DNA from 2 places in the Halomonas sp. HP20-15 genome. Region 2 is predicted to be linked to the other one. Evidence: predicted binding sites of a transcription regulator. Region 2 holds the regulator's gene; the other holds the start of a gene.
The links. Region 2 encodes sigma-54, which starts transcription at its own class of promoters, with help from an activator protein. Its sites were predicted from a motif close to TGGCACNNNNNTTGCTNT; they were not measured.

Region 1 (4,314 bases), on a different contig from region 2:
GCAGCAGTGCCAGCAGGCACAGCAGTAGCCCGCCCTGCATCAGGTTGCCGAGCGAAGCGGCGGCATGCTCGAGATTGGCGCGCCGGTGCACCACATCGGCGATGGTCAGGAACAGGGTCTGTACGGCGATGCCGCCCAGGGCGTTGCTCATCGCCAGCTCGGGTCGATCGGCCAGTGCCGCGGAGACCGACAGCACGATCCCCGATAGCGAAGTCGCCATGCCCAGCAATACGGCGCCGGCGATCGCCTCGCCGAGACCGGTGCGATCGGCCAGATCGTCGACGACCCGGGTCAGCCGTGTGCCCAGCACGCCGATGACCAGCGCGCAGCCAGCGAACAACCCCCAACTGGCTACCAGCGGTAACGATTGCAGCAGCTCGATCATCGCGCCGACCGCCCGCCGCAGTCAGTCGGCGTCGTGTTCGTCGCTGATCGGGTATCGCGTTCCTTGCCCATCGAGCCTCCTTGGCATTGGCGTGGCTGTCGTTTCACGACGGCGAAGACACCGGACATCTAAAAAGGGCCGTCCTGGCCCTTGTAGATCTTGTCAGCCGCCTTGCGACGGATATGAACTGCTCGCGGTGGCGGGCCGGTCCTGGCCGCTGCGCAGGCGATCGAGCTGACGGTAGCCGATCGCTTCGAGCAGCTGACTGCGCCCCAGATGCGGCTCGCCGGCAAGATCGGCCAGCGTCAACGCCACCCGCAGCACACGATGATAGGCCCGCGCCGAGAGCTTGAGTCGGGTCAGCACGTCGGCCAGCCAGGTGCGCTCGGCGTCGCTCAGCGCACAAGCCGTCTCGAGCTCGGGCCCCGGCAGGCGGGCATTGAGGAAGCCGCGTGCGCGTTGCCGCTCACGGGCCGCCAGCACCCGCTCGCGGACGCGCGCGGAGCTCTCGCCCCGGGTGTCGGCCGTGAGCTGGTCGGGCGGGATCGCCGGCACCTCGACCTGCAGGTCGATGCGGTCGAGCAACGGCCCGGAAAGCCGCCCTTGATAGCGCTGCACCTGAGCCGGGGTGCACACGCAGGTCTGGCGCGGGTCGCCCAAGTGCCCGCAGGGACACGGGTTCATCGCCGCGACCAACTGGAAACTGGCCGGAAAGCTGCGCTGCTGGCTGGCCCGGGCGATATGGATCTGCCCCGACTCCAGCGGCTCGCGCATCACCTCGAGCACGCTGCGATCGAATTGCGGCAGCTCGTCGAGGAACAAGACTCCCTGATGAGCCAGCGAGATCTCCCCGGGACGCGGCCGCGAACCGCCGCCGACCAGCGCCACGCCGCTGGCGGTGTGGTGCGGCGAGCGAAACGGGCGCTCGCCCCAGCGATCGAGCAGGTCGAGCCCGCACACCGAGCGGATCGCCGCGACCTCGAGCGCCTCGTCGCTCGACAGCGGCGGCAGGATGCCCGGCAGGCGGCTGGCGAGCATGGTCTTGCCGGTTCCCGGCGGGCCTGAAAAAAGCAGGTTGTGACCACCCGCCGCCGCAACCTCCAGCGCCCGGCGCGCCTGATACTGGCCACGCACGTCGGCCAGGTCGGCCAGCGGTTGCTCGGGCAGCGCGGGCGTCGTCACCCGGTGCGGTGCAAGTCGGGCCTGGCCCAGCAGATGGGCGACGACCTGGGACAGATGCTCGGCGGGCAGCACCTGCAGGTCGCCGGCCAGCGCGGCCTCGTCAGCGTTGCCCGCCGCGACCAGCAGGCCGCGCCCCTGCGCCTTGACCGCCAGCGCCGCCGGCAGTACTCCGGTGACCGGGCGCAGCCGGCCGTCGAGGGCCAACTCGCCGAGACATTCCACCCCCTCGAGGGCGGCGGCCGGAATCTGCTCGGAGGCCACCAGGATGCCCAATGCAATGGGCAGATCGAAACGCCCGCCCTCCTTGGGCAGATCGGCCGGCGCCAGGTTGATGGTGATGCGTCGTGTGGTGGGAAATTCGAAACCGGCATTGAGCAGCGCACTGCGCACCCGCTCGCGACTCTCGCGGACCGCGGTTTCCGGCAGACCGACCAGCGTCATGCCCGGCAGGCCATTGGACAGGTGGACCTCGACCAGCACTTCGGGCGCATCCAGCCCCAGTCCCGCACGCGTGGTGATGATGGCTAATGCCATGGCGGCTCCTTGCCCGGCGGTTGCTCAAGCGAAGCCGCACGCCATAGCCCCTTTACATACGGAAACTTAGCGGCCCCGCGCCCCGTTTTCTGTTCATGACTGTTTATCGATACAGGACTAGTGATACAGATCGCCACGGGGACTGCAAGTCTCGAGATCAACGCAAGGGGGGCCAGCGCTATGTCCGCTTGGACGACGAGGCGTCGGTATCTTCGGCGGGCGCCGTGTCCTCCGGCGGCGCTGCCGTGTCGGCCGCGACCATCGCCGGCGAGCCCGGCGCGCCGGCATTGTCGTCGAGACTGGCCTCGAGCGCGGCGACCTGCTTTTCCAGCGACTCGACCCGGGCGCGGGTGCGCTGGAGGACATCCATCAGGATGTCGAAATCCTCGCGAGTCACCAACTCCATGCGATCGAAGGCTCCACGCATCACGTTGTGCACGTTGCGCTGGATCTCTTCGGGCGCGTGAGAAGCATCCTGAAGGCGCTCACCCAGCTGCTGGGCGAGACGGCTGATCCGTTCGTTACTGATCATCGACCCACTCCTTGTTGAGATTCTCTCCAGCATACGCAAGGCGATTCGACAACGCATGCCCCGTTATGGCGCATCGCCGCTGCATCGGTGCACCAAAATAGCGATCCGCGCCGCAGCATGGCTGCCCAAGGCCATTCAGCCCTCCCCGAAATACAATCCATGACCTTGAAATAAATGACAAAAACACGGACTGGCATGACTCGCGCTTAATGGGTTTCAGGCGCAAGCCGACAACGGGAGACAAGGGATGAAACTCATCACCGCCATTATCAAGCCATTCAAACTCGACGACGTCCGGGAGGCACTGGCCGACAACGGTGTCCAGGGCATCACCGTGACCGAGGTCAAGGGTTTCGGTCGCCAGAAGGGCCATACCGAACTCTACCGGGGTGCCGAGTACGTGGTCGATTTCCTGCCCAAGGTGAAAATCGAGATCGCGGTCGACGACAGCCGCGTGGAAGGCGTGCTCGAAGCCGTCAGCCAGGCCGCCAACAGCGGCAAGATCGGCGATGGCAAGCTGTTCGTCACGCCGCTTGAAGACGTCATTCGTATTCGCACCGGCGAACGCGGGGCCGACGCCGTTTGAGGCGCGGACTTAGGAGACTATAACGATGACAGAGCTCAATTACGCGCTCGACACATTCTACTTCCTCATCTGCGGCGTGCTGGTCATGTGGATGGCCGCGGGCTTCGCGATGCTGGAAGCGGGTTTGGTACGCTCGAAGAACACCGCAGAAATTCTGACCAAGAACGTCGTCCTGTTCGCCATCGCCTGCACCATGTATCTGGCGATCGGCTACTACATCATGTATTCGAGCAGCGCCGGCGGCTTCCTGCCCAGCCTCGGCTTCCTGATCGGCAGCGAGAACGGCGTCGATGCGGTCCTCAGTGGTGGCGACGACGCGCCCTACTACTCGGCGCGTGCCGACTTCTTCTTCCAGGTGGTGTTCGTGGCGACCGCCATGTCCATCGTTTCGGGCGCCGTCGCCGAGCGCATGAAGCTGTGGGCATTCCTGGCCTTCGCCGTGGTGATGACCGCGTTCATCTACCCCATCGAGGGCTACTGGACCTGGGGCGGCGGCTGGCTCTCCGAGCTGGGCTATTCCGACTACGCCGGCTCCGGCATCGTCCACCTGGCCGGCGCTGCCGCCGCACTGGCCGGCGTGCTGGTGCTCGGCCCGCGCAAGGGCAAGTACGGCAAGAACGGCGCCATCTACGCCATCCCCGGCGCCAACATGCCGCTGGCCGCGCTGGGTACCTTCATCCTGTGGATGGGCTGGTTCGGCTTCAACGGCGGCTCCGAACTGAAGGTCTCCGACGTCGCTTCCGCCAACAACGTGGCCCAGGTGCTGCTCAACACCAATGCCGCCGCCGCCGGTGGCGTCATCGCCGCGCTGATCCTGGCCAAGATCTGGTTCCGCAAGGCCGACCTGACCATGGCGCTCAACGGCGCGATCGCCGGCCTGGTCGCCATCACCGCCGACCCGCTGTCACCGACCGGCCTGGGCGCGACCCTGATCGGGGCCATCGGCGGCCTGCTGGTCGTGGCCGCGATCGTCATGCTCGACAAGATCCGCATCGACGACCCGGTGGGCGCCATCTCGGCGCACGGCGTGGCCGGCATCTGGGGCGTGATGGTCGTGCCCTTCAACAACGGCGACGCCTCCTTCGGCGCGCAGTT
Region 2 (4,314 bases):
TGCAGCTTAGCAAACCCCTTGTGGGATGGCGGCCACACGCGTCGCTTTTCGCGAGCTGAGGGCGTAAAAATCGACGTTCCGAGGTGGCGGGGCGTGGCACGTTCCGTGTGCCGGAAGAGACTTCAGGCGAGGCGCTTGCGTTCGCTGGAGGAGGGAATACCCAGCGCTTCGCGGTACTTGGCGACGGTGCGTCGCGCCACCGCGATGCCGTCGGCGGCGAGCAGATCGACCAGTTTGCTGTCGGAGAGCGGCTTGCGCGGCGGCTCGTCGCCGATCAGCTTCTTCAGGCGCGCGCGTATCGCGGTACTGGAATGCGCATCGCCTTCGCCGCCGCCGACATGGCTCGAAAAGAAGTACTTGAGCTCGAAGACGCCACGCGGCGTATGGATGAACTTCTGCGTGGTGACTCGCGAGATGGTCGACTCGTGCATCTCCACGGTCTGGGCGATATCGGCGAGTACCAGCGGTTTCATGGCTTCTTCGCCACGTTCGAGGAAGTCGAGCTGGCGGACCATGATCTCGCGACCGACCTTGAGCAGGGTGTCGTTGCGACTCGACAGGCTCTTGATCAGCCAGCGCGCTTCCTGAAGATGCTGCTTCATGAAGGTATTGTCGTCGCTCTTGTCGGCCCGCTTTATCAAGGCGGCATAGTCGGGTTGGATGCGCAGCCGCGGTAGCGCCTCGGGGTTGAGCTCGATACGCCAGCCCTCGCGAGTGTGGCGGGCAACCAGGTCGGGGATCACGTAATCGTTGCCGCTGGCGTCGAAGACCTGGCCGGGACGCGGGTCGAGGGCGCGGATCAGCGCGATCACCGCATCGAGCTGAGCGTCGTCGAGGCGCAGCCGGCGCTTGAGCAGCTTGCGATCGTCGCCGGCCAGCGCTTCGAGAAACTGACGCACCAGGCGCTTTGCCTGAGGCAGCAGCGGCGTATCGTCGGCCAGCGTAGCCAACTGTAGCAGCAGGCACTCGCGTAGGTCGCGGGCGAATACGCCGGTGGGGTCGAACTGCTGGAGGCGATACAGGACCTGCTCGACATCGGCGACCTTGAGTCCGGCGAGCCCTTGATTGTGCAGGCCTTCCGTCAGCTCGTCGAGCTGACCTTCGAGGTAGCCGTCGATGGTGATCGAATCGATGAGGCATTCGGCGATCGCATGGTCGCGGCTATCGAGCCCGGCCATTTCGAGCTGCCACTGGAGATGATCCTGCAGGCTCTGATCGGCGCTATTGCGCTCGAAGTCGGGGCCGTCTTCACTGCGCCCGGCGCTGGGGGCCAGGTCCTGGTAGGTATCCGACCATTCGCTGTCCAGCGTGAGTTCCTCGGGGATGTCGCTGGCCCAGTCGTCTTCTACCGTCTCGCCGACGGCAGTTTCCCCATAGTCGTCTTCCATCTCCAGCATGGGGTTGGATTCCAGCGCCTGCTGGATCTCCTGGCGTAGGTCCAGCGTCGACAGCTGCAGCAACTGGATGGCCTGCTGCAACTGGGGCGTCATGGTCAGTTGGGTGCCGACCCGAAGCTGCAACGTGGGTTTCATAGCCATGACAACGTGACTTCACTGACAGGGTTTGATCACACGTTATCCTGCCCGGTATGGCCTTGCAAGTATAAAAGCAATAACCATGCCACGATTAAGGCTAATCCCGCTTGGCGATATCTTGCGTGGAATTTCAGGGCTTGACAGCCGACTCTCGGTGAGGCGGCAGCGAGCGCTCAGAGGCGGAACTCGTTACCTAGGTAGACCTCGCGGACCTTCTTGCTGGCGAGTATCGCTTCCGCGCTACCCTCGGCGATGATCTGGCCGTCGCCGACGATGTAGGCGTTGTCGCAGATGTCCAGCGTCTCGCGCACGTTATGGTCGGTGATCAGCACGCCGATGCCCCGGTCGCGCAGTTGGCGAATGATCGACTTGATTTCGCCGACCGAGATCGGATCGACCCCCGCGAAGGGCTCGTCGAGCAGGATGAACGCCGGCTCGGTGGCCAGCGAGCGGGCGATCTCCACCCGTCGGCGCTCGCCGCCGGACAGGCTCATGCCCATGTTGTCGCGAATGTGGGTGATATGGAATTCCTCGAGCAGCTGTTCGAGCTGGCGCTTGCGCCCCGGCTTGTCCAGGTCGCGCCGCGTCTCGAGGATCGCCATGATGTTGTCGGCGACCGATAGCTTGCGAAAGATCGAGGCTTCCTGAGGCAGGTAGCCGATGCCCGCGCGGGCGCGATGGTGCATCGCCGCGCGGCTGAGATCCTGGTCGTCGATACTCACCTCGCCGGCGTCGGCGCGTACCAGACCGACGATCATGTAGAACGAGGTCGTCTTGCCTGCCCCGTTGGGGCCGAGCAGGCCGACGATGCTGCCCTGGCCGATCGACAGGCTGATGTCCTGGACCACGCGGCGATTCTTGTAACTCTTGGCCAGATGTCTGGCGAACAGCGTCTTCATCGCGCGGGACTCTCCTCTAGACTGGCCTCGGCTGTCGGGGTCATTGTTCGGCCGACTTCGGCGTCAGGCTCATGCGCACGCGCTGGTTCTCGGTGCCCTGAACTTGGGAGCGCGCCTGGACCTGACGATTGTCGAGGAAATACTCGACATAGGCGCCGTTGAAGGTATCGCTGGCCTGGTGCAACTCGGCCTGTCCGATCAGCTCGACGCGTCGCTCGCCGGCGTGGTAGATGATCGTATCGCCCCAGCCCTTGACCAGCGGATCGTCGGGCGCCGGGCGCTGTTCGAGATAGGCACGCTCGGCGCCGCCGGTGGCGGTCACCAGGGTCACTTCGCCCTGGTCGTTGCGCTCGATCTCGACACGCTGAGCGGTCAATTTCATGCTGCCCTGCTGCATGTCGACGTCACCGGTGTAGACGGCGGTGCCGGCTCGGTCGTCGAGATCCAGTCGGTCGGCGGCAATGTTGATCGGCTGATTGGCATCGCTGTCCAGCGCCAGGGCCGGCGTGGCGAGCAGTGCCGCACCGGACAGCCCTAGTGCGGCGATAAGGGTGCGCATCATGATCCTGAATCCTCGTCGATCGGCGGGTGATGGCCGCGTACGTTGCCGTTGAGCCGCATGCGTCCGCTATCCAGCCAGGCATCGAAGCGATCGCCGCGCACGCGTTGTTGGAATTTGCGCAGAACGGCCTCGCTTTCACTCCAGGCATGGCCGGTGTCGGCATCGTAAACCAGCACCTCGCTATTGATTTGCCATCCCTGTTCGGGCGCCTCGAGCTGGGCGTCGCCGCTTAGCTTGAGCGGATTGGCGTTGGCCCCCAGCCTACCCGTGTCGGCGCTGGCGAACCAGACCCGGCCGCGGTCGTCGACGAGTCGGGCGTCGGGCGTTTCGAGGTGCGTCACGTCATCGTCGGGGGTATGCGTCAGGCGCGGTGTCTCGAGCCGCTGATGGGCGGTGCCGGCCGCATCGAAGCGGGTCAGCGTGGCGTCTTCCAGATAGTAATCGGGTTCGCCGCTTGCGGCCGTGGAAGGCGGGGCGGGTAGCGAGATATTGCGCTGCTCGATCAGCGCCAGCAGCCCACCCAGCGCGATCAGGATGAGTGCCAGCCACCATTTGTATGAGAGCCGCGAGAGACGCTGGAGCATCGTTCAGTTCCGGCCGTGAAGGTAAGTATCGAGTAGCGCTGCCCAGTGACCCTGCATCTGCAGCAGGCCATCGCAGATGTCGCGTACGGCGCCGTGACCACCGGGGCGTTGGGTGACCCAGTCGGCCTGTTCGCGGATATAGTCTGGCGCATTGGGCACGCTGATGCCGAGCCCCGCGCAGCGAATGGGGGCGAGGTCGGGCAGGTCGTCGCCGCAGTAGGCGATCTGCTCGAACCCGAGGTCCAACGTGTCGAGCAACTCGCGCAGCACAGCCAGCTTGTCGTCGCGGCCCTGGAAGACATGCTCGATACCCAGGGCCGCGGCGCGGCGCGCCACCATCGGCGACTCGCGGCCGGTGATGATCGCTACCTCGACCCCGGCCCGGCGCAGCAGCTTGATGCCCTGACCGTCCTGGGTACTGAAGGCCTTGATCTCCTGACCATCGGCCTGAAAGTACAGCTGGCCATCGGTCATGACCCCGTCGATGTCGAGAACCAGCAGCCGTATATGGCGGGCGCGCTCGGTCAGCTCGGGATGGTCGGTCATCGCTGTCTCCTCAGATCACGCCACTGACGAGCAGGTCGTGCATGTGGATGGCGCCGATCGGGCGATCGTCGGCATCGACCACGGCCAGCGCAGTGATACGGTTGTCTTCCATGAGCCTGACGGCCTCGGCCGCCAGAATGTCGGCACGAATCCGCTTGCCGCCACGGGTCATCACATCGTCGACTCGC

Region 1: R6258_RS03945 (P-II family nitrogen regulator) is a predicted target of sigma-54. The motif match lies at 2,825-2,842, and genes of this name have one in related genera.

The regions. Positions count from the first base shown of each region.
Region 1 is NZ_JAWQLY010000002.1:334,290-338,603, reverse strand. Features, by position in the region: gene R6258_RS03960 (sodium:calcium antiporter) at 1-385, opposite strand, end outside; gene R6258_RS03955 (YifB family Mg chelatase-like AAA ATPase) at 548-2,101, opposite strand; gene R6258_RS03950 (accessory factor UbiK family protein) at 2,280-2,633, opposite strand; gene R6258_RS03945 (P-II family nitrogen regulator) at 2,881-3,219, shown strand; gene R6258_RS03940 (ammonium transporter) at 3,245-4,314, shown strand, end outside.
Region 2 is NZ_JAWQLY010000016.1:20,135-24,448, forward strand. Features, by position in the region: gene R6258_RS17045 (RNA polymerase factor sigma-54) at 123-1,538, opposite strand; gene lptB (LPS export ABC transporter ATP-binding protein) at 1,709-2,434, opposite strand; gene lptA (lipopolysaccharide transport periplasmic protein LptA) at 2,475-2,996, opposite strand; gene lptC (LPS export ABC transporter periplasmic protein LptC) at 2,993-3,580, opposite strand; gene R6258_RS17065 (KdsC family phosphatase) at 3,584-4,126, opposite strand; gene R6258_RS17070 (KpsF/GutQ family sugar-phosphate isomerase) at 4,137-4,314, opposite strand, start outside.